Regions from separate parts of the Pseudoalteromonas sp. S554 genome, predicted to be linked through region 1. Evidence: predicted binding sites of a transcription regulator. Region 1 holds the regulator's gene; each other region holds the start of a gene.
What was found. Region 1 encodes sigma-54, which starts transcription at its own class of promoters, with help from an activator protein. Its sites were predicted from a motif close to GTTGGCACGNNNNTNGNNT; they were not measured.

Region 1 (5,103 bases):
GTGAGAGAACTAACCGACCTGCTAATGCTTGAAAATAACAAACCTTTGACCACAAAAGGGACTAGTTCATGAATGCAGCGCGCATAATATTAAGCGTTTTATTCATCAGCTGTATGGTTTGGCTTTGGTACCCTTATTTCACACAAGTAAATTTACCACAACAAACCGAAGCAGACATAATTGCAAAGCCCGATTACACAGCCATAGAGCTAAAACAAACAGCGTATGACGAAAATGGGAAAATCAGCCATAAAGTAACGGCAGCGCGAATGGAGCTATATCAAGAATTAGGGTTTACCTTTTTTGATAAACCTATTTTTACGCTATACAACGACAAACAAACATGGCGAATTAACGCTAATGAAGCAACATTATACGAAGGCAGACAACTAATATTAGAAGGTAACGTTGTTGCTAGTAATTTAACTGATAACGCAATGATAGATAAAATTAATGCTGATAACATTCAGGTAGATATAAAATTACTAACGATGCAATCAGAGCAGCCTGTCATTGTTACAGGGCCCAATTTAAAAATCACCGGTAAAGGCTTAGAAGCCGATTTAAAAACCGAAGTGATAAAATTAATTAACCATACGCGAACTATTTATTATGACCAATAAACTATCAACACTCTTTATTATTCCAACATTTTTACTTGCATTAGGTACTAATGCCGCTGAAACAACAGCGCCAATTTCTGCAAATCAAATTTCGATTAGTGCGGATAAACAAGAGGGTCAACTAAAAGAAAACGTAGGTATCTTTGAAAAAAATGTTGAAATTATTCATGGCGACAGAAAAATTACCGCAGACCGCCTTGAGGTTCACAAGCGCGATGAGCTAGGCGACAACAAGCAATTGTTAATTGCCACAGGTACGCCTGCATATTTTGAAGAAAAACAAGCCGACGGCACAATAATGAGCGCCAGCGCTAATGAAGTTAGATACGATGTTTCAACGCGTTTTTTAACATTAATTGGAGATGCAGAGATATCTCAAGCTGGGCAAAAAATGAATGCTAAAAGCATTACCTACGATATAGAACAGCAGCTTATTAGCGCCGAAAAAGATGAAAGCTCAACTGACCGTGTACACACTATCTTAGTGCCTGTGGAGCCTAAAAAAAATGACAAAGGCCAACCATGAGCACATTAAAAGCAGAGCTACTAGCCAAAAGCTACAAAGGCCGTGAAGTTGTAAAAAATGTGGGCTTAGAAGTTAAAGCTGGCAGTATTGTAGGCTTGCTTGGGCCAAACGGCGCAGGTAAAACAACAACCTTTTACATGATTGTAGGCTTAGTCCCTAGCGACAAAGGCAAAATATCTATCGATGATAACGATATTACGCTTTTACCTATGCACAGTCGTGCTAGATTAGGCATTGGCTACTTACCACAAGAGTCGTCTATATTTAGAAAATTAACAGTGTATCAAAACTTAATGGCTATTTTAGAAACTCGAAAGGAGCTCACTAAACAAGCCAGAGAAGATACATTGAATAATCTATTAGATGAATTTAGCATTCAACACATTCGCGACAGCAAAGGCATGGCATTATCGGGCGGAGAACGTCGCCGAGTGGAGATTGCACGTGCTTTAGCCGCAGATCCAAAGTTTATTTTGTTAGACGAACCATTTGCCGGTGTTGACCCTATCTCAGTATTAGATATTAAAAAAATTATTGAACACCTGAAAAACCGTGGGATTGGCGTATTAATAACAGACCACAATGTAAGAGAAACCCTTGATGTTTGCGAAAAAGCCTACATTGTTTCTCATGGGGAACTGATTGCTTCTGGTACCCCTGAACACGTATTAAATGATAAAACTGTACGCGATGTATATTTAGGCGAGCAATTTAGGCTGTAACATTTACGCCTTATTTATAAGCATCTGCTAGTATTAACTATAACAACTTAAAAGGATTGTTAGAGATACATGAGGCAATCACTACAGCTGCGCATGGGCCAGCAACTTACAATGACACCTCAGTTGCAACAAGCTATTCGCTTGCTGCAATTAAGCACATTGGATCTTCAGCAAGAAATACAAGAAGCGCTCGACAGCAACCCATTACTTGAGGTTGAGGAGCAAGACTATGCCGATGATCTTGCGGGCAAAAATGAGCAAAAAGCAGATAACGATGAAGTTACAGTAACCGTATCTGCCGATGAAGCCCCTAGCGAGTATGAACAAGACAGTGGTGAAGCGCTTGCTAAAGATACCGTAAGTGACGACATGGCAATGGATGTTAGCTGGGATGAGTATATGAGTGCAGCCCCTGCATCATCTTCAGGCCCAATGCCTGAAGATGAGTCTATATATCAGGGCGCATCAACTGAAACGCTTCACGAATACTTAATGTGGCAATTACAATTAACGCCATTTAGCCCTACAGATGAAGCCATCGCTATTGCTATTGTAGAAGCGGTGGATGATTCAGGCATACTGACACTCAGTTGCGAAGAGATTTTAGAGAGCTTTAATCAAGATAACGACGATGACGTTGAGGTTGAACTTGACGAAATAGAAGCGGTATTAAAGCGCATTCAGCTATTTGACCCAGTGGGTATTGCGGCACGTAGCTTACAAGAGTGTTTGTGTATTCAGTTAAATCAATTTGATAAAGGCACGCCTTTTATTGATGAAACAAAAATGATTTTAACCGAGCACATTGATTTGTTAGCTGCTCGTGACTACCGTACATTAATGAAAAAAACGAAGCTCAAAGAAGATGAGCTTAAAGAAGTAATGACACTTATTCATACGCTCAACCCTAAGCCTGCAGACACAATAGTACGAGAAGAGTCTGAGTATGTAATACCTGATGTGTCAGTTAAAAAAATTAAAGGCCGCTGGATTGTAGAGTTAAACCCAGACAGCATGCCAAAAATTCGTGTAAACAGCCAATATGCAGCGATGTCGCGTACAGTTAAATCAAGCGGCGATAGTCAATTTATTCGCTCACATTTACAAGAAGCTAAATGGTTTATAAAAAGCTTAGAAAGTAGAAATGATACACTTTTAAAAGTAACTAACTGTATTGTTAAACAACAACAGGGCTTTTTTGAACACGGGCCAGAAGCCATGAAACCGATGGTTTTAAATGATGTTGCCGAAATGGTAGAAATGCACGAATCAACAATTTCGCGCGTAACTACGCAAAAGTATATGCACACACCGCGTGGAATATTTGAGCTTAAATACTTTTTCTCAAGCCACGTTAGTACCGAAAATGGTGGAGAATGTTCATCTACGGCAATACGTGCACTTATTAAAAAATTAATCGCAGCAGAAAACTCAGCAAAACCATTGAGTGATAGCAAAATTGCGGATATATTGGCTGAGCAAGGAATTAAAGTAGCGAGACGTACAATCGCAAAATATCGCGAATCTCTGGCTATTCCACCGTCAAATCAGCGAAAGAGCCTGATCTAAGACGCTAAACAAAGAGGGTAATGCTTATGCAACTAAATTTAACTGGTCGTCATGTAGAACTAACTGATTCATTAAGAGACTATATAAATACCAAATTTGCGAAGCTAGAAAGGCACTCTGATCATATTAATAATGTTCATGTCATTCTTGATATAGAAAAATTAAATCAAAAAGCAGAAGCAACTATTCATGTAAGTGGTGCTGAATTATTCGCATCCACTGAACATCAAGATATGTATGCAGCTATTGATTCATTGATTGACAAGCTTGACCGTCAAGTAATTAAACACAAAGAGAAGCTTGCTCGACACTAATATGATGAAATTAAGTTCACTTATATGCCAGGACTGCAGTAAAGCTGCGGTCCTTTTTAATAGTAAAAAAAGAATTTTAGAGTTTATTAGCGAGCTGGCTCACGATAAATTACCGTATTTATCTCAACAGGATATTTTGGGCGCTTTATTAACCCGCGAAAAACTAGGCAGCACAGGGATAGGAAGAGGTATTGCTATTCCACATGGCCGAATGAGCGGCGCACAAGAACCTTTAGCATTGGTGTTAGTTAGTGAAACACCGATTAATTTTGATGCTATAGACAACCGCCCTGTTGATATTTTTGTTGCACTCATCGTACCTGAAGGCGATAACCAACAGCATTTAAAGACGCTAGCAACGATAGCTGATAAACTAAAAAATAAAGAATTTTGTAAGCAGCTTCGCTGTGCTAAATCGGATGCTGAGTTGTATCAAATTATTGTTGACCAATCGTAACAAATTTAAAGGGTGATTAATGGAGTTGATTATCATAAGTGGCCGTTCTGGTTCTGGTAAGTCGGTTGCTTTGCGCGTTGTTGAAGATCTAGGTTATTATTGCGTAGATAACATTCCAGTAAATTTATTACCTTCTTTGGTAAGAAGCGTTTCTGATAACTACGATAAAATTGCCGTTAGTATAGATGTGCGAAATTTACCAAAAGAGCAAGATGAATTTAATCACATCATCGAATACTTACCGGGTTTTACAAAACCAACGCTGTTCTACTTAGACAGTGAAGATCAAACCCTTATTAAGCGCTTTTCTGAAACTAGGCGCTTACACCCTTTATCAATAGATTCACTTCCGCTTGATTTAGCCATAAAAAAAGAAAAAGAACTTCTCGATGTGCTAATTACGCGCGCCGATTACATGATCGATACCAGTGAGCTAAGCGTTCATCAACTTGCTGAATCAATTCGCGAAAAAATACTAGGTAAAAAAGACAAGCAGCTGATTGTTACATTTGAATCATTTGGTTTTAAACATGGCATTCCTAAAGAGGCAGATTACGTATTTGATGCACGTTTTTTACCTAACCCGCACTGGGAGCCTGAACTAAAACCACTCAACGGCCTAGACCAACCAGTAAAAGATTATTTGGCTAGCCACAGCATAGTTCAAAAATTTACATGGCAAATACAAACCTTTGTACAAACATGGCTACCACACCTAGAGCGAAATAACAGAAGCTATTTAACTATTGCGATTGGCTGTACTGGCGGGCAACATCGCTCTGTATATTTAGCGCAAACAATTGGCGAAAGCTTTGCAGTTACGCATCCCAATGTAAAAATACGTCACAGAGAACAAGAAAAGTAATTTTACAAAACTAATAACCTGTTCAGC
Region 2 (5,103 bases), on a different contig from region 1:
CTTATTTCGGCTATCAGCTTTTTACAAGTTAAAACGCTTCGTGTAGCCCCTTGGCCTGTGGTAAGTGTATTTATAGAGCAACATAAAGACGTTATTGCACTTGATGAACAACTTCGTTTAGCAAGTTACGTAAAAAGTATTCGTGAGCAATCATTAAAAGACATGATCCCTGAAGACCTTCTTGCTTTTACTGGCAAGCATATGGCTTCACTTGATCCAAGCACTTACGATTTTGATGTTGAGTGGTTTGCATCAACTAAGAGTGCTAAAGTTTTCCACCAACTCATTGGTGATTTACCGGGTGCGTTTGATGACGCACTGGCTAATATTCCTCTTGAAGGTGACATTACCCATTACGAGTACCAACAGTTTGTAGCTGCTTATAGCAAAATATTTACTGATAGCAGTGAAAAGCCAACTCTTGCTCCGGCAACACGACTACTTGCAATGCGTCGCCCTGATATTTTTACGCCAATCACAAATAGTCGTTTAGATGCATTATGCGCAGCACTTGCGGTTACAAAACTTAAAAATAGTGATTTTGAGCGTTACTGGCAAGATATTGTAAAAGGCATTCAAGCTATGTCATGGTACAAAATGGCAAATGCTTCAAATGAATTAGAAGAGCAACTAGTGTCAATTAAAGCGCTTATACCGTGCTTTTTTTACTACGCGGATAACAAAACACCAGATAGCTCTAACTATATTAAATTACTTAATAAACCAAAGCGTAGCACCACTAAAACGGGTAAAACACAACGCAGAGGTAAAGAGTCTGCTGAAATTTTAGTTGACCGCGCTTTGGCTGCCGATGATATTCCTGAGCATATTCGTAGCAAACGCGACTCAATAATCAGCGAAGTTCAAAAAGGTCGCAGTGTAAACGAAACAATTAGTCTAATGCGCACCATATTTGGCTAAATAATTCTAAACAAGCTGTACTTTCATGGTGCAGCTTGATTATTTTATGCACCAGCGATGTGCGATAGAATATTTCTTCCTCATAATCTAAACCACCCACCCCAAACGCAAGCCATTGTTAATAAATAATAAAACTTAAATCTTAAACAAAATAAATCAAGCTGGCACACACAGTGCAATTCTATTCTCAGTTAAACAATAAAAACGCATAAATCAAAAGGCTACGGTACTTCATAATAAAAAGCCTTCCTATGCAAAAAATCATATAACGGGAAATGGAACATGTTAAAACTAAAAAAAACAATCGCTTTTAGCGCCGTGGCATTAATGGCTGCAACGTCACTTACATCAACAGCAGTAAATGCTGAAGTGTCTGCGAATGTAGCAGCTACCTCAAATTACTTATGGCGTGGACAAGAACAAACTGGCGGCGACGCTGCTATTTCTGGTGGTATTGATTACGCTGACGAATCTGGGTTTTATGCTGGTACATGGGTATCTAATGCATCTTGGGCTGACGAAATGACCTACGAGCTAGATTTTTACGCAGGCTTTGGTGGCGATATTAGCGAAGGTGTTAGCTACGATGTAGGTTACATTTATTATGCTTACCCAGACGCGGCATCAAGTGCAGACGCTGATTTCTCAGAAATTTACGGTAGCATCAGTGTCGAAGGCTTTACCTTTGGTGCATCAGTGCTTGCTACATCTGCTGCAAGTGGCGACGGTACAGACTTTGGTGATTCACTTTATTTGACAGCTGATTACGGCTTTGCCGTAGGCAGCAATGGTACAGAAATGGCTTTACACATAGGTCATTATTCTGGCGATTTTATTGGTGACGAAGACATCATTGATTACGGTGTGTCTGTATCAAAAGATGGATTCACATTTGGCGTATCAGACACTGATATGGACGAGTCAGATGTAAAAGTTTACGTTGCTTACGCTGTAGACTTCAGCCTATAAACAAACATGTGTTACTTGCTGCAACTGAAGGGCCATTTGGCCCTTTTTTAGCACCTAGCATCTTTTCTTTGTATTGGGTTATATTTAAATTATTACTCAGCTTTAAAAGGTACCTTAGTGCAGCTCACTTCAACTGTTTTAGGGTACCAAGCCGGGCCTATCTGATTAACTACAACCTCCGCTACTCCATTACTAAATGACTTATACGTGTGCACCGTTTGCCATTGTCCTTGTGGACAATGCTCACTTAAGTCAACCGCATCAGATCCCTCATACAAAGCTAAAGCAAAATTATGATGCCACTGAGAACTATTGTGCGACTGGTTATTAACTTTTTCAGGTACACCATTATCAAAGTAAATATTTGTGCAACCAGTTAACATAGCAAAAGTAATACTGCCTAAAATTAATTTAAGATTCATAACGCCTCCTGCGTATTTTGCTCTTCACACCATACCTTTATGGTATGTGGTGAATAAATGCCTAGCGTAATTAAACCCAACGCACCATCGCTAAATGTTTGTTGCGACTGCATTTGAGCCGCTTGTGTATCTGTACAAATCTCTTTTACATCCACACGTTCCTCTCCTACTAATCCCCATAAATAAAATGGACGGCTATCTTCGTAGGTCGCTTTACTTGTAATTTTTGTGATAGCGTGTGGCTGTATGGTAACCGCAGAACAGGCGCTTAAGCCTAATACTACAAACCCCATTATTAATGATTTCATGTTTGTCCTTACTTGGTACTTACTTTCAGTAAATAAACTTTACAGTAAACCAGTAAAATAATGAGTAAAAAGCTGTGCGAAAAATGTAGCCAACCTTACAGATTTCAAACATTTTTTTACACAAAAAAGGCCGCAAAATTGCGGCCTTTGAGTAAGTTTAGTTTCAGCTATTAAAACTTAGCTAAGTTATTTACGTTATCTTTATCAACCAGTTTTACGTACGGATCGACTCCTGCAAATAAAGGTTTTTCTTTTACCTTTAACTCAATAATATTAGTACCCGTTACTATTTGATGTTTTTGTGAGTAAATCACAAAATCTTCGGCGAGTAGATTTTCAGGATCGTCACTAAACAATACAATATCAATTAACTCATCGAGTGGCTGTTCTGTTTCTTCACCTTGACCATCAGCACGCTGCTTAACAGCTTCAACGTTTAACGTAACACTGTAAAAGCCATCACTGTCGGCTTCGTCTGAAATTGAAACCTCTTTCATTTCCAGCTCATACAAAGTGATATATTTAAACTGATCATCAATAAAGTTTTGCTCAGCTTGCGTTGCGTCTTGTTTTAAATAACTGAGTAAATCAAGCGTTGTTGGGTATGGCATTGATTGGTATCTAAACTCATTTAAAAATGCCTTAAGGGCAGCGTTTAAACGTTTTTCACCTAGGCGATCATAAATCGCCATCATAACAACAGATCCTTTATTGTAATGAAGGTATTGCTGAGCTTGTGTTTTATATAGCGGCATTTCTTCAAACGCTTCTCCAGTGCGGCCCATTAAGTACCTATCTAACTCGTATTTTAAAAACTTACGTAGCTTTTCTGGGCCAAAGCGTTTTTCAAGCACCATTAGCGCACTGTATTGTGAAAGCGTCTCCGACATAACGGCGGCGCCTTCTACATTGGCGCCTGATACTTGATGACCCCACCACTGATGCGCCACTTCATGTGCGGTTACATAGTAAGGTAGGTCAATTTTACTTTCATCCCTTGAGTCTGTAACAAAACCAATGCTTTCTGAATAAGGAACAGTATTAGCAAAACTTTGCGCAAATGAGCGATAGCGAGGGAATTCAATAATACGTAATTGCTTATGCTGATAGGGGCCAAATGCTTGTGTAAAATAATCTATCGAGTCTTGAACCGATTCAATCATGCGGTCAACATTCCACGCATGACTTTTATGGAAATAAACCTCAATATTTACACCATTATGCTCAACCTTTTTACTTTCCAATTCAGCCGACTGCACCGCATAAAAATTTATAATAGGTGCATCCATTTCATAAACAAAGGTTCGGCGCCCATCTTTTACGCTTTCACTTTGTAAATAACCAGGTGTAATCGCAAATTGCGATTCATCGGTCGTTACCGTTGCTTTAAAATTAATAAACCCCGTGGCTTGACCAAAATCACTTTGTGTATAGTACTGGCTATCTTCAAGTTTATTTGCTCGTTCTAGCTCAGGTAAATCATGTTTACGGCGCTCAAATTTATCAGCCACCTGTAAACGACGGTTGTAACCAAAATTGGGAAAGAGCTCCCAGTTATTAATAAACGTGCCATTAGCCACTAACTGTGTATCGGAGCCTCTATCGGTAAAGCCGGTATGCTCGCGAGTGACAGACAGCTGCCCTTCTCTTATTTCGTTTGGCATAAGGGGCTGATCAAATTCAAACCATGCAGAATAAAGCGCTGGTAATTTTTCAACAATTTTACCGCCAGCCATCGTTACATCCCAGCTTTTGCCGTGTTGCGGTGAACTTATTAACACTCGCGAAATTGGCTCATTAGATGTATTAGTAAACTTAATTTTTGCAACTGCACTCAAAGCACGCTTTTTAGGATAAATATCAACAGTTAAGTCTACATCTGTCACCATAGGCACGGCTAAATCTTTGTATTGTGCAAACTGTTTTTCATAGCTTACTTGCTTGTCTTGAAACGCATCACTTGTGGTAAATTCGTTTAAAACACGCGTATTGTAATAAATGTTATAACCTGCACCAACAAACACCAGTGCACTAACACAAACAATTACTTGCCCCTTTAACGACATATTATAACGAAGCATAGACAGGCGTGTACGCAGCGTTTGTGAAGGTCCTCTATGCCATAACGCAAATCCTACAATAGCCAAAACAAGACTTAACGCGCCCCAATACAATGTGTACCAATGCGCTGCTTGCAAAAAGTGTCCATAGCCGTTTATATCAGAGTACGGTACGCTACTGCTTTTCGAAAAATGATACATATGGTGTTCAAATCCATACGAATCCATTACCATTTGCACTATGTAGTACAAAATAAATAACCCCATTCCTACGTATTTATTTGGGCTAATAATTTGTAAAAAGAAGGCAAGCACCGTAAGCATAATTAACGGTAAAAGCGATAAATAAACAATCCTGAATAAATACTGCCCTAACTCTAAATTAAATTGCCCTTTAAATAGCTGCACTGTAATTGTTAGTAT
Region 3 (5,103 bases), on a different contig from region 1:
AGTTCGTTTGTAAGTGCGCTGGCTTTTTGGGTTTCATCAAACATATGTATGCCTTAAGTCACAGAAATAAGTTCAACGGTGCCATCTTCGTTTACTTCTGTGATGTGGCCATCGGGTTCTTTCATGAAAAATAATGCACCTAAGCCTAATAATGCACTTGACGCAATAATCATAAAGAATGTTTGGTAATCAACTAATGAGAGCGCCGTTAAATACACAACAGCCCCTACATTGCCGTAAGCTCCCGTCATACCAGCAATTTGACCCGTTAAACGGCGTTTAATAAGTGGTACAGCCGCAAATACAGCGCCTTCCCCTGCTTGCACAAAAAACGAACACGCCATGGCAGCAGCAACTGCAAGCCAAAGCGGCCAGCTAGCGTCAACTAAGCCCATAACAAAATAACCTACAGCTAAGCCTGTGGTAAGTACAATAAGTGTTTTACGACGACCCATTCTATCTGAGATCCAACCACCACCCGGGCGAGAAGCTAAATTCATAAACGCATACGCTGATGCAAGCAAACCTGCGTATACCATATCAAGGCCAAACACCTCACTAAAAAATAATGGCAACATAGATACAACGGCAAGCTCTGAGCCAAACGTTGTAAAATAAAGAATATTTAAAACGGCAACTTGTTTAAATTCGTAACGGTGTGATTCAGGAACAGGTTGCTTAAAAATATGGCCGTTTATGTCGTACATTTTATACACTTCGTAAAGATAAAGCAGCACCAAAAATACATATGTACCAATAACAAAATTTTCTGAAAGTAAATTTGCACCAGTAGGAGAAAGCTTCCAAGTAAGTAGTGCTAAAGCACCGTACATAGGTAGCTTCATTATAAGAAGTAGTACAAAGTCGCCTTTGCTGGTTACTTCCATTGCTCCTACTTTTTTTGGTTTAAAGTAAGTGCCACCTTTTGGCGTGTCAGTTACGCTGATGTACCAAATAACACCAAAAATGACACTTAATACACCGGTTAGGCCTATCGCATAACGCCAGCCATCGTCACCGCCAAACATAAGCGCTAATACAGGTAATAGCATTGCAGCTGCTGCCGAACCAAAGTTACCCCAGCCACCGTAAATACCCTCTGCTGTACCCAACTCGTTTGCCGGGAACCACTCGCTCACCATGCGAATGCCCACAACAAAACCCGCACCAATAAAGCCAAGTGCAAAACGCGCGATAGCGGCTTGCTCAAACGTGGTGGCCATCGCAAACATAAAACATGGGATGCTACATAAAATCAGTAATGATGCATAAACGATGCGAGGCCCAAATTTATCAGTTAACATACCCACAACCACGCGAGCAGGAATGGTTAGTGCCACATTTAAAATAAGTAGCGTTTTTACTTGTGCCATAGTAATACCTAGCGAACCCGCTATAGCGCCTAATAATGGCGCATGGTTAAACCAGACAAAAAATGAGATAAAAAACACCATCCAGCTTAAATGCAGTATTTTCATTTTTCCGCTAAACGATATGAGATTAAACCCAGTACTCGGTTGCATGTTATTTTTCCTTAGTTACGTTTGTAGTTATTTATAGCAGTTACTACTTTATTATTAATTACACCGCTACATTTGTTAATTTCACGTTAACCATACTGAGCAATTAGTGAGCCAATAATTTATTTCATTAAAAATCATTAGCTTATGTTTTTACTAATTCGTTATAATTTTCATTTGCACTGTTAAGGTAATCAATGTGAGCACTAACAGTGCAATTACTTTTAACCGCGTTCTTGCCCACATATTCTAAAAATTGCTATTGTGTATAAAAATAATGAGAAGCCGCTAATGACTAAACCAGCCCTGACTTACCAACAACAACTACGCTACTCGCGCCACATAATGCTTCCTAAATTAGATATAGAGGGGCAAGAAAAAATATGGCAATCTCATGCGCTTATAGTCGGTTTAGGTGGTTTGGGCTGCCCGGTTGCTCAGTACTTAGCTGCCTCCGGTGTGGGTACGTTAACGCTTGTAGATAACGACGTGGTTGATGCTACTAACTTGCAAAGGCAGGTGCTTTATAAACAAACAGATGTGGGAAGCTTAAAAACACACGCCGCCAAAGCGCAGCTAACTAGCTTAAATGATGAAATAGATATACATACAATCGATGTATTTTTAGACGAAAAGTCAAAGCTTGACGAGCTATTAAAAAATATTGATATAGTTATTGATTGCTCTGATAACTTAACTACACGTAATGTATTAAACACAGCCTGTTATAAAACAAAAACCCCACTAGTATCGGGCGCTGCAATTAGAATGGAAGGCCAAGTTGCCTGTTTTACAATGCAAGAAAATAGCCACTGTTATGAGTGTTTATCGCAGTTTATGTCTGATCAAACACAAAGCTGCTCAGAATCAGGCGTGCTATCGCCCATTGTAGGATTAATTGGCAGTATTCAGGCCACTGAAGCCTTAAAAATGCTTGCTGGATTACCAAGCGGGTTGAACGAGCATTTACTGCTGGTTGATGGTTTAAGTATGGAGTTTAGTCGCTTTAAAATCACAAAAAACAGTCATTGTGCTACGTGCAGCTAAAACCCACTTCAAATTACTCTAGTTTATGAATAGTCGCATAAAGTGTATCGCCTACTTTATAGTTATTTTGATCCCATACTCTTGGTGAAAGTAAGCAGTACAAGCTTTGTCCGTCTACATCTAGCGTAAGTTGCCATGTTTTATCTATAAGTTCTGCACTGTGCAGCGTACATATTAAAACATTGCTGTTATTTGTGTTTAATGGCATTTCTGCACTTACTGATATTTGCTCACACTCTAATATAAGTTTATTTCCTTGCTCTACAGCGCTCGGTAATGCAAATAGCTGCTGCTCGCTTTTGTGTAGTTTAAGCAAATACACACCGTATTTTTCATCAAATGTAATGATTTGAAAGTTAATTAAGCTTAGCGGTGCTTGTTTATTATTAGCGTAAATAGCTTTAGCCACCTGTGCACTCGGGCCGTGGTTAATTACTTTACCCTTATTAAGCTGCACCAGGGTATCGCAACAAAACAATAGTTCTTTTAACGAGTGGCTCACTATAATAAATTTAATAGTAAACGTTGCCGCCAATTCACTTAATGTTGAGAGTGTTTTAAAGCGCAGCGGCCAATCAAGAGCGCTAAATGGCTCATCTAAAATAATTAATTTTTGACCTGCCAACAACGTACGTGCAAACACCACCCGTTGGCGCTCCCCGCCAGACAAGCTCTGAACGTTGCGTTTAAGTAAGGGGTGTAACTCAAGTGCATCAATAACTTTTTGTTCAGTTAAGTCAGTTTGCCTATTAAAACAATGCTTTTGTGTAAACGCTAAATTACCTGCTACATCCAAATGCGGAAATAATGGGCAGGACTGAACTTGCAACGTAACACCGCGTTGTTCAGTTGGTATATGACGTACCGATTTATCATTTATATAAACACTCTGCTCACCTTCAAGGCCACTAATACAACGTAGCAAGGTGGACTTACCGGAGCCCGATGGGCCAAAAATTCCCGCAATAGTAAAAGATTCAAGGTGAAGGTTTATGTCTAAATCAAAGCTATTTAGCGATTTATAAAGGGCTAACTTAATCATATTATTGCTTAACCCCCACTATGCTTTTATTAAATTTAAATAACAGCACTAAACACGCAAATGAAATAGCCAGTAAAATAAGCGAAAGCTGATGCGCCGCTGCATAGTTTAACGACTCAACATGGTCGTACAAAGCAATAGAAACAACCTGTGTTTCTCCTTGTATATTGCCACCAATCATCAGCACTAAGCCAAACTCCCCGAGCGTATGCGCAAACCCCAGTGCAAATGCACTACCAATACTAGGTTTTAACAACGGCAATATTAAGTAAAAAAAACGCTTAAAGTGGCTCAAACCCAAGGCAATTGCAGCCTCGTTATAGGTGTGGTTAATCTGCTTAAACCCTGCCACTAAGGGTTGCATTACAAACGGCAAAGAATAAAAAAGTGAACCAATAACAACACCCTGAAAACTAAACGCAAGCTGGGTGCCTGTTAGCCAAAACCAAAATTGCCCAAAAGCATGTGTGGGTGAAAATAAAACCAGTAGATAAAAACCAAGCAAGGTCGGTGGCAATACTAACGGCATTGCAATAAGCGCTTCTAAAAATGGTTTAAATTTACCTTTGTACCCCGCTAGTTTGTATGCAACAGGAATACAAAAAACAAGCAGCAACACAGCCGTTATAAAAGCTAACTTTACCGTCAGCCACAGTGCTGTTAAATCACTTTGAAGCATTGCTATCCTTTGTTCTATATCCTAATTCAACAAGCTTAAGTTGAGTGCTGCTGGTCATTAAAAAGTCCATAAGCTTTTGAGCGCTTGCCAGTTTTTTACTCGATTTAATAATAACCCCCTGTTGAATAATTTCGGGATACTCGCTAGGCGGTATTAACTTGTACGATAAATACTGTGGGTCCTGGCTATTATTAAACGCCATTTTTAATGTAGAGACAGCCACGATCCCTACAGATGTATTCCCACTTTGAACAAACTGAAAAGCTTGCGTAATATTATTACCATACACATAATTTATTGGCTTTTTAAAATTGGCATTAGCGTAAAACTCAGACGCCTGCCCATAAGGTGAAAAACGCGGATTAGCGATCGCCACTTTATTATTTACTTTATTAGCATTGGGCTGCCATACAGCAAGTTCACCCAGTGCATAGGTAATTAAACTACTTTGACTAGCAAATCCTTCTTTTATTAAAGCTTGCGGGCGCCCATCGTCAGCCGATAAAAACACGTCAAACGGCGCACCATGTACAATTTGAGAGTATAAAACACCGCTAGAGGCCGCTGATATTTTTACTTGTATACCCGGTATTGGGGAGTCTTGCAGTAAGGTTTGTAACACGGTTTTAAAATTACTTGCCACCGCAACATGTATTGTTTCTTTTGCGTTTAACGAGCTTGAAAACACGCAAATACTAAACAAAAAATAACCCAGCCATGTATTGTAAAGCTTTGACATTGTAAGTATTGTTTTAAAAAATGAATTAAGTAAGCAATATATATGAACGATGTTTGCAATGCACCCGGTTTATTAC
Region 4 (5,103 bases), on a different contig from region 1:
CGCCCGCAGGGGGCGCCTGCTACGTTTTTAGAAGAAGTTGACCGCTTAAAGGTGGTTGAAGCTAATAGTTTTCAACTAGAAAAAGGGAACGATGGTTTATTTAGGCCTAAAGCAGGAGAGGTTGTTGATACTTCTGCCAATGTCAAAGTTTTAAGCGGAACCTTAGAAATGTCTAATGTGAACCCAGTTCACGAAATGGTCGATATGATCAGCCATCAACGTCAATTTGAGTTACAAGTAAAACTGATGAAAACAGCTGAAGATCTGGATAGATCACAAGATCAGCTGATGCGCATAGTTTAACTTTAAATGAGGACACGATTATGAATCCAGCATTGTGGATCAGTAAAACGGGGCTAGACGCTCAGCAAACCGATATTTCGGTTATATCAAACAATTTAGCGAATGCCAGTACGGTAGGTTATAAAAAAAGCCGCGCTATTTTTGAAGATTTACTTTATCAAAATATTAACCAGCCAGGAGGGCGATCGTCGCAAGACACTGAAATGCCGTCTGGTTTAATGTTAGGTGCTGGTGCAAAAGTAGTGGCTAACCAAAAAAACTTTTCTCAGGGTAATATGCTAACCACTGAGAATTCATTGGATTGGATGATCTCAGGGCCTGGCTTTTTTGAAGTATTACAACCCGATGGCAATATTGCTTATTCGCGTAATGGGCAGTTTACTACCGATGGCGATGGTCGAATTGTCACGTCTGGTTCTGGTTATGTGGTGCAACCAGAAATGAATGTTCCCGATGATGCGCAATCAATTACTATTTCACAAGATGGTGAGGTATCTGTTCGTATTTCAGGTCAAGCTGATAATGTTGTGATTGGCCAGCTTACAATTAGCGATTTTATTAATCCATCGGGCCTTGAGCCTGTAGGGCAAAATCTTTATACCGAAACGGCAGTAAGTGGCGCGCCTGTGCAAGGTAACCCGGGTGTAGAAGGCTTAGGCACAATTATTCAGGGCTCACTTGAAACATCAAACGTAAATGTAACTGAAGAGCTGGTTAACCTAATTGAAACGCAGCGTATTTACGAAATGAACTCTAAAGTCATCTCGGCTGTTGACGAAATGATGAGTTACATCAATCAGCAATTATAAGGTGTAGGGGGAATTATGCGTCATTATATGTTATTTGCGGTAGGTACATTATTTTTAAGTGGCTGTGTTTCAACACAAAATAGTGATATTGTTCAAGATGACCCCTATTATGCGCCAATGTATCCTGAACCAAGTATGGAACCCGTAGTTGCAACAGGTTCGTTATTTAATACTAATGTGTCAAACGACTTATACGCAGATAGAAAAGCACTGCGTACTGGCGACATTATTACTGTAAATTTACAAGAGTCTACTCAAGCTACTAAAGCAGCTAAAACCGAAACCGATAAGCAATCTGATGCAAGCCTAGACCCTGTCATAGGGCTCGGAGGCCTTCCGGTCAATATAGGCGGCGATAGTATCCAGTTTGGCATTGGTAGTGACGCCTCTTTTACGGGGGATTCTAGATCAAATCAATCAAACAGCTTATTTGGCAATATTTCGGTTAATGTTATGCGTGTTTTACCTAATGGTAACTTAGTTATTCGTGGCGAAAAATGGTTAACGTTAAACACTGGTGAAGAATTTATTCGTTTGGAAGGTTTAGTACGCCCGCAAGATGTGAGTTCTGATAACACAGTTGAGTCAAACCGAATAGCCAATGCGCGTATTCAGTACTCTGGCAAAGGGCAAACACAAGAAGCGCAAAGTGCAGGTTGGTTAACACGCTTTTTCAGCAGCTCGATTTTTCCTTTTTAGAGGGCATTCATTATGAATGTATTAAAATTAATTTGTTTAATCACGCTAATAGGTTGTCAATTTTCGGCACATGCTGAGCGTATTAAAGATATTTCTATGGTTGAAGGGGTTAGATCGAACCAGTTGGTAGGTTATGGCTTAGTAGTGGGTTTACCAGGCACGGGTGAGCAGAGCCGTTTTACTCAGCAAAGTTTTAAAGGCATGTTAAGCAATTTTGGTATTTCGCTACCTGCAAATTTAAGCCCTAAGATTAAAAACGTTGCTGCAGTTGCTGTACATGCTGAATTACCCGCATTTAGAAAGCCCGGACAAACAATTGATATAACCGTTTCATCTATCGGTAGCGCGGGTAGCTTGCGCGGTGGTACGTTATTACAAACGTTTTTAAAAGGGGCTGATGGCAATGTATATGCCGTAGCTCAGGGTAGTTTAATAGTGGGGGGCTTAGGTGCCCAAGGCGCTGACGGCAGCCGTGTTGTTATTAATACCCCAACAGTTGGCCGTATTCCAAATGGCGCAACAGTAGAGCGTGAAGTTAAAAGTCCGTTTATGCAAGGCGATTTTATTACGTTTAACTTAAACCGCCCTGATTTTACAACGGCAAAGCGCCTTGAAAAAACAATTAACGATTTAGTCGGGCCTAACAGTGCAAAAGCAATTGATTCTGTGTCTGTTCGTGTGATTGCCCCTAGAGATGCTTCTCAACGTGTGTCTTATTTATCAACGCTTGAAAATCTTGAATTTAAACCTGCAGATATGTCTGCAAAAATTATCGTTAACTCGCGTACGGGCACCATTGTGATTGGTAAAAATGTCAAGTTACAGCCTGCAGCAATAACACATGGCGGGTTAACCGTCACCATTTCAGAGCAACAAAATGTGGCACAGCCAAATCCTTTAGCAGAGGGGGAAACAGTGGTTACCCAACAAAGTATTATTGACGTTAATCAAGATGATTCACGTGCTTTTGTATTTGACCCAGGTGTCAGCCTTGATGATTTAGTTCGTGCTATTAATGAAGTTGGCGCTGCCCCTGGCGATTTAATGGCGATTCTTGAAGCACTTAAAGAAGCCGGTGCAATTAACGGTCAGCTTGTTGTAATTTAGTTTTATAAGATTCTAGACCCTAAGCCCTAGGGTCTTTAACCCTTAACCTTTCATCCTTAACCTTTCATCGCTACTCTTCTTTTGGCTCAATTATTGCATTTAACTAGGTATTATTAATTATTGTGTCAAAAAGCTGATGGAAACAAATCATCTAGATAAGCAAAACTTTTTTGATTTAGGCAACTTAGACTCTTTGCGTCGAGATGCTTTAAACAGCGGTGACGCATCAACCGATGCATCTAAAGCGGCGTTAAAAAAAGCAGCGGCACAATTTGAAGCTATTTTCACCCAAATGCTGCTTAAAAGTATGCGTAAAGCTAATGAGGCTTTTGAAGATAAAGAAAGCCCGTTTAATGCAAGTGGCGTTAAGTTTTTTGAAGAAATGCACGACCAACAGATGGCCACAGAACTTTCATCAAATGGGTCTTTAGGCCTTGCTGATTTAATTGTGCAGCAACTATCGCCAGATGGAAAAAACTTTATGCCAGGCTCTGTTCTTCGCACAACGTCTGATTTCTTTAGTGACCAACGTGCGGGTAGCACCTTACCTCATCAAGAAAATCAAAAGGTCACTGAAAAAGTACCGCTCGTTGATTCAGCTGAAAAAAGTGAACAAAACATAGCGTCTGGCACATTTGAAAATGCTGAGGAATTTGTGAGCACAGTGTGGGAACACGCAAAAACAGCGGCTAAAAAAATTGGTTTAAATCCGGCGGTTATGGTCGCACAAGCAGCATTAGAAACTGGCTGGGGTAAACATATTATTAATAAAGGTGATGGTAATAGCTCAAACAATTTATTCAATATTAAGTCAGATAAAAGTTGGCAGGGTGAAAAAGCCAGTAAGGTCACTTTAGAGTTTGAGCAAGGTGCTGCAGTTAAAAAGCAAGCAAACTTTAGAGCGTATGATTCGATAAAAGATAGCGTGAATGACTTTGTGGATTTTTTAACACAGAACCCTCGCTATCAAGATGCATTAAACAATACGGCAAAGCCGCACAAGTTTTTAGACTCTTTACAGCAAGCTGGTTATGCAACCGATCCTAACTATGCTGACAAAATAAAAAGAGTGCTAAACAGTAACGAATTGAAGAATATCGCCACAAGCGTGATCCGCCAAGGAGTAGAGTAACATGTCGTTTAATTTATTAAACATTGCTAATTCAGGCATTAGAGCTAACGCTGAGCTACTGCAAACGACAAGTAAAAACATCGCAAATGTTAATACCGAAGGGTATGTACGTGAGCGCACCGAGTTTACCACTATGATTGATAATCAGGTAGGCCGTGGCCAAACGTATCGATTATTGAATGAGTTTGCGCAAAAGCAATTAAACCGAGATACCTCAAATAAAAGCTTTTTTGATCAATTTGTTAGTGAAGCGAGTCGAGTTGATCAAATCTTTTCAGAAAAATCAAACAGCTTATCAACTAGTATCAACTCAATGTTCAATAACGTACAAGAAGCTCTTAATCAACCTTCATCAACGGTTGCTCGTTCATTAGTGATGAGTGATGCGCAAAATTTGATTGATCAAATGGACCGGCTTGCAGGTATTGTTTCAGAGCAAAAAGCAGTGGTTAATGAGCAATTAGAAATATTTTCTGAAGAGGCGAATACGTTAATCGAAAGTATTAGTTCGTTAAATCAAGAAATTGCGGGTGTTCATGGCACTAAAAACGAAGCAGATGCGAGCTCAGCTTATAATGAGCGTGATAAAGCAATACGTGATTTATCTGAGCTAATTGATATAGAAACACTTGATGGCCCTAATGGTGAAAAACAAGTGTTTATGGGTACAGGTGAAGCCGTTGTTATGCAAAATGGGTCATTTAACTTGTTTTCTATTAGTGGCGATCCTGATGCTAATTTTAAAGAGCTACGCTTAGATGTAAATGGCGGTAAGGCTGTACCACTTGAAATAGACCCCACTAAATTAAAAGGTAAAATTGGCGGTTTATTGGCATTTAGAGACGATATTTTGGTGCCTGCACAAAATCAAATTGGCCAGATGGGCATTGCACTTGCCGATTCGTTTAATCAGCAAAACCGTTTAGGGATGGATGCTAATGGTGAATTAGGTGGAGATATTTTTGAAATTCCAACGGTCAGTGCTTATGTTTATCAAGCAAATACCGGAACAGCTAATATGTCAGCAACCGTTGAGGCTGGTAAAGGCAGTGA

Region 2: CWB65_RS11235 (TorF family putative porin) is a predicted target of sigma-54. The motif match lies at 1,082-1,100, and genes of this name have one in related genera.
Region 3: CWB65_RS01870 (NarK family nitrate/nitrite MFS transporter) is a predicted target of sigma-54. The motif match lies at 1,621-1,639, and genes of this name have one in related genera.
Region 4: flgJ (flagellar assembly peptidoglycan hydrolase FlgJ) is a predicted target of sigma-54. The motif match lies at 2,999-3,017, and genes of this name have one in related genera.

The regions. Positions count from the first base shown of each region.
Region 1 covers NZ_PNDV01000034.1:86,692-91,794, forward strand. Annotated here, with positions in the region: gene kdsC (3-deoxy-manno-octulosonate-8-phosphatase KdsC) at 1-72, shown strand, start outside; gene lptC (LPS export ABC transporter periplasmic protein LptC) at 69-623, shown strand; gene lptA (lipopolysaccharide transport periplasmic protein LptA) at 613-1,149, shown strand; gene lptB (LPS export ABC transporter ATP-binding protein) at 1,146-1,871, shown strand; gene CWB65_RS08785 (RNA polymerase factor sigma-54) at 1,941-3,440, shown strand; gene hpf (ribosome hibernation promoting factor) at 3,467-3,754, shown strand; gene ptsN (PTS IIA-like nitrogen regulatory protein PtsN) at 3,759-4,211, shown strand; gene rapZ (RNase adapter RapZ) at 4,231-5,076, shown strand.
Region 2 covers NZ_PNDV01000043.1:12,525-17,627, forward strand. Annotated here, with positions in the region: gene CWB65_RS11230 (hypothetical protein) at 1-921, shown strand, start outside; gene CWB65_RS11235 (TorF family putative porin) at 1,204-1,890, shown strand; gene CWB65_RS11240 (Bor/Iss family lipoprotein) at 1,983-2,312, opposite strand; gene CWB65_RS11245 (Bor family protein) at 2,309-2,620, opposite strand; gene CWB65_RS11250 (ABC transporter permease/M1 family aminopeptidase) at 2,791-5,103, opposite strand, start outside.
Region 3 covers NZ_PNDV01000002.1:17,021-22,123, reverse strand. Annotated here, with positions in the region: gene CWB65_RS01875 (bifunctional protein-serine/threonine kinase/phosphatase) at 1-44, opposite strand, end outside; gene CWB65_RS01870 (NarK family nitrate/nitrite MFS transporter) at 54-1,523, opposite strand; gene CWB65_RS01865 (HesA/MoeB/ThiF family protein) at 1,812-2,567, shown strand; gene CWB65_RS01860 (ATP-binding cassette domain-containing protein) at 2,581-3,609, opposite strand; gene modB (molybdate ABC transporter permease subunit) at 3,611-4,288, opposite strand; gene modA (molybdate ABC transporter substrate-binding protein) at 4,275-5,027, opposite strand; gene moeA (molybdopterin molybdotransferase MoeA) at 5,070-5,103, shown strand, end outside.
Region 4 covers NZ_PNDV01000063.1:55,277-60,379, forward strand. Annotated here, with positions in the region: gene CWB65_RS13745 (flagellar basal body rod protein FlgF) at 1-303, shown strand, start outside; gene flgG (flagellar basal-body rod protein FlgG) at 324-1,112, shown strand; gene flgH (flagellar basal body L-ring protein FlgH) at 1,128-1,811, shown strand; gene CWB65_RS13760 (flagellar basal body P-ring protein FlgI) at 1,824-2,918, shown strand; gene flgJ (flagellar assembly peptidoglycan hydrolase FlgJ) at 3,055-4,050, shown strand; gene flgK (flagellar hook-associated protein FlgK) at 4,052-5,103, shown strand, end outside.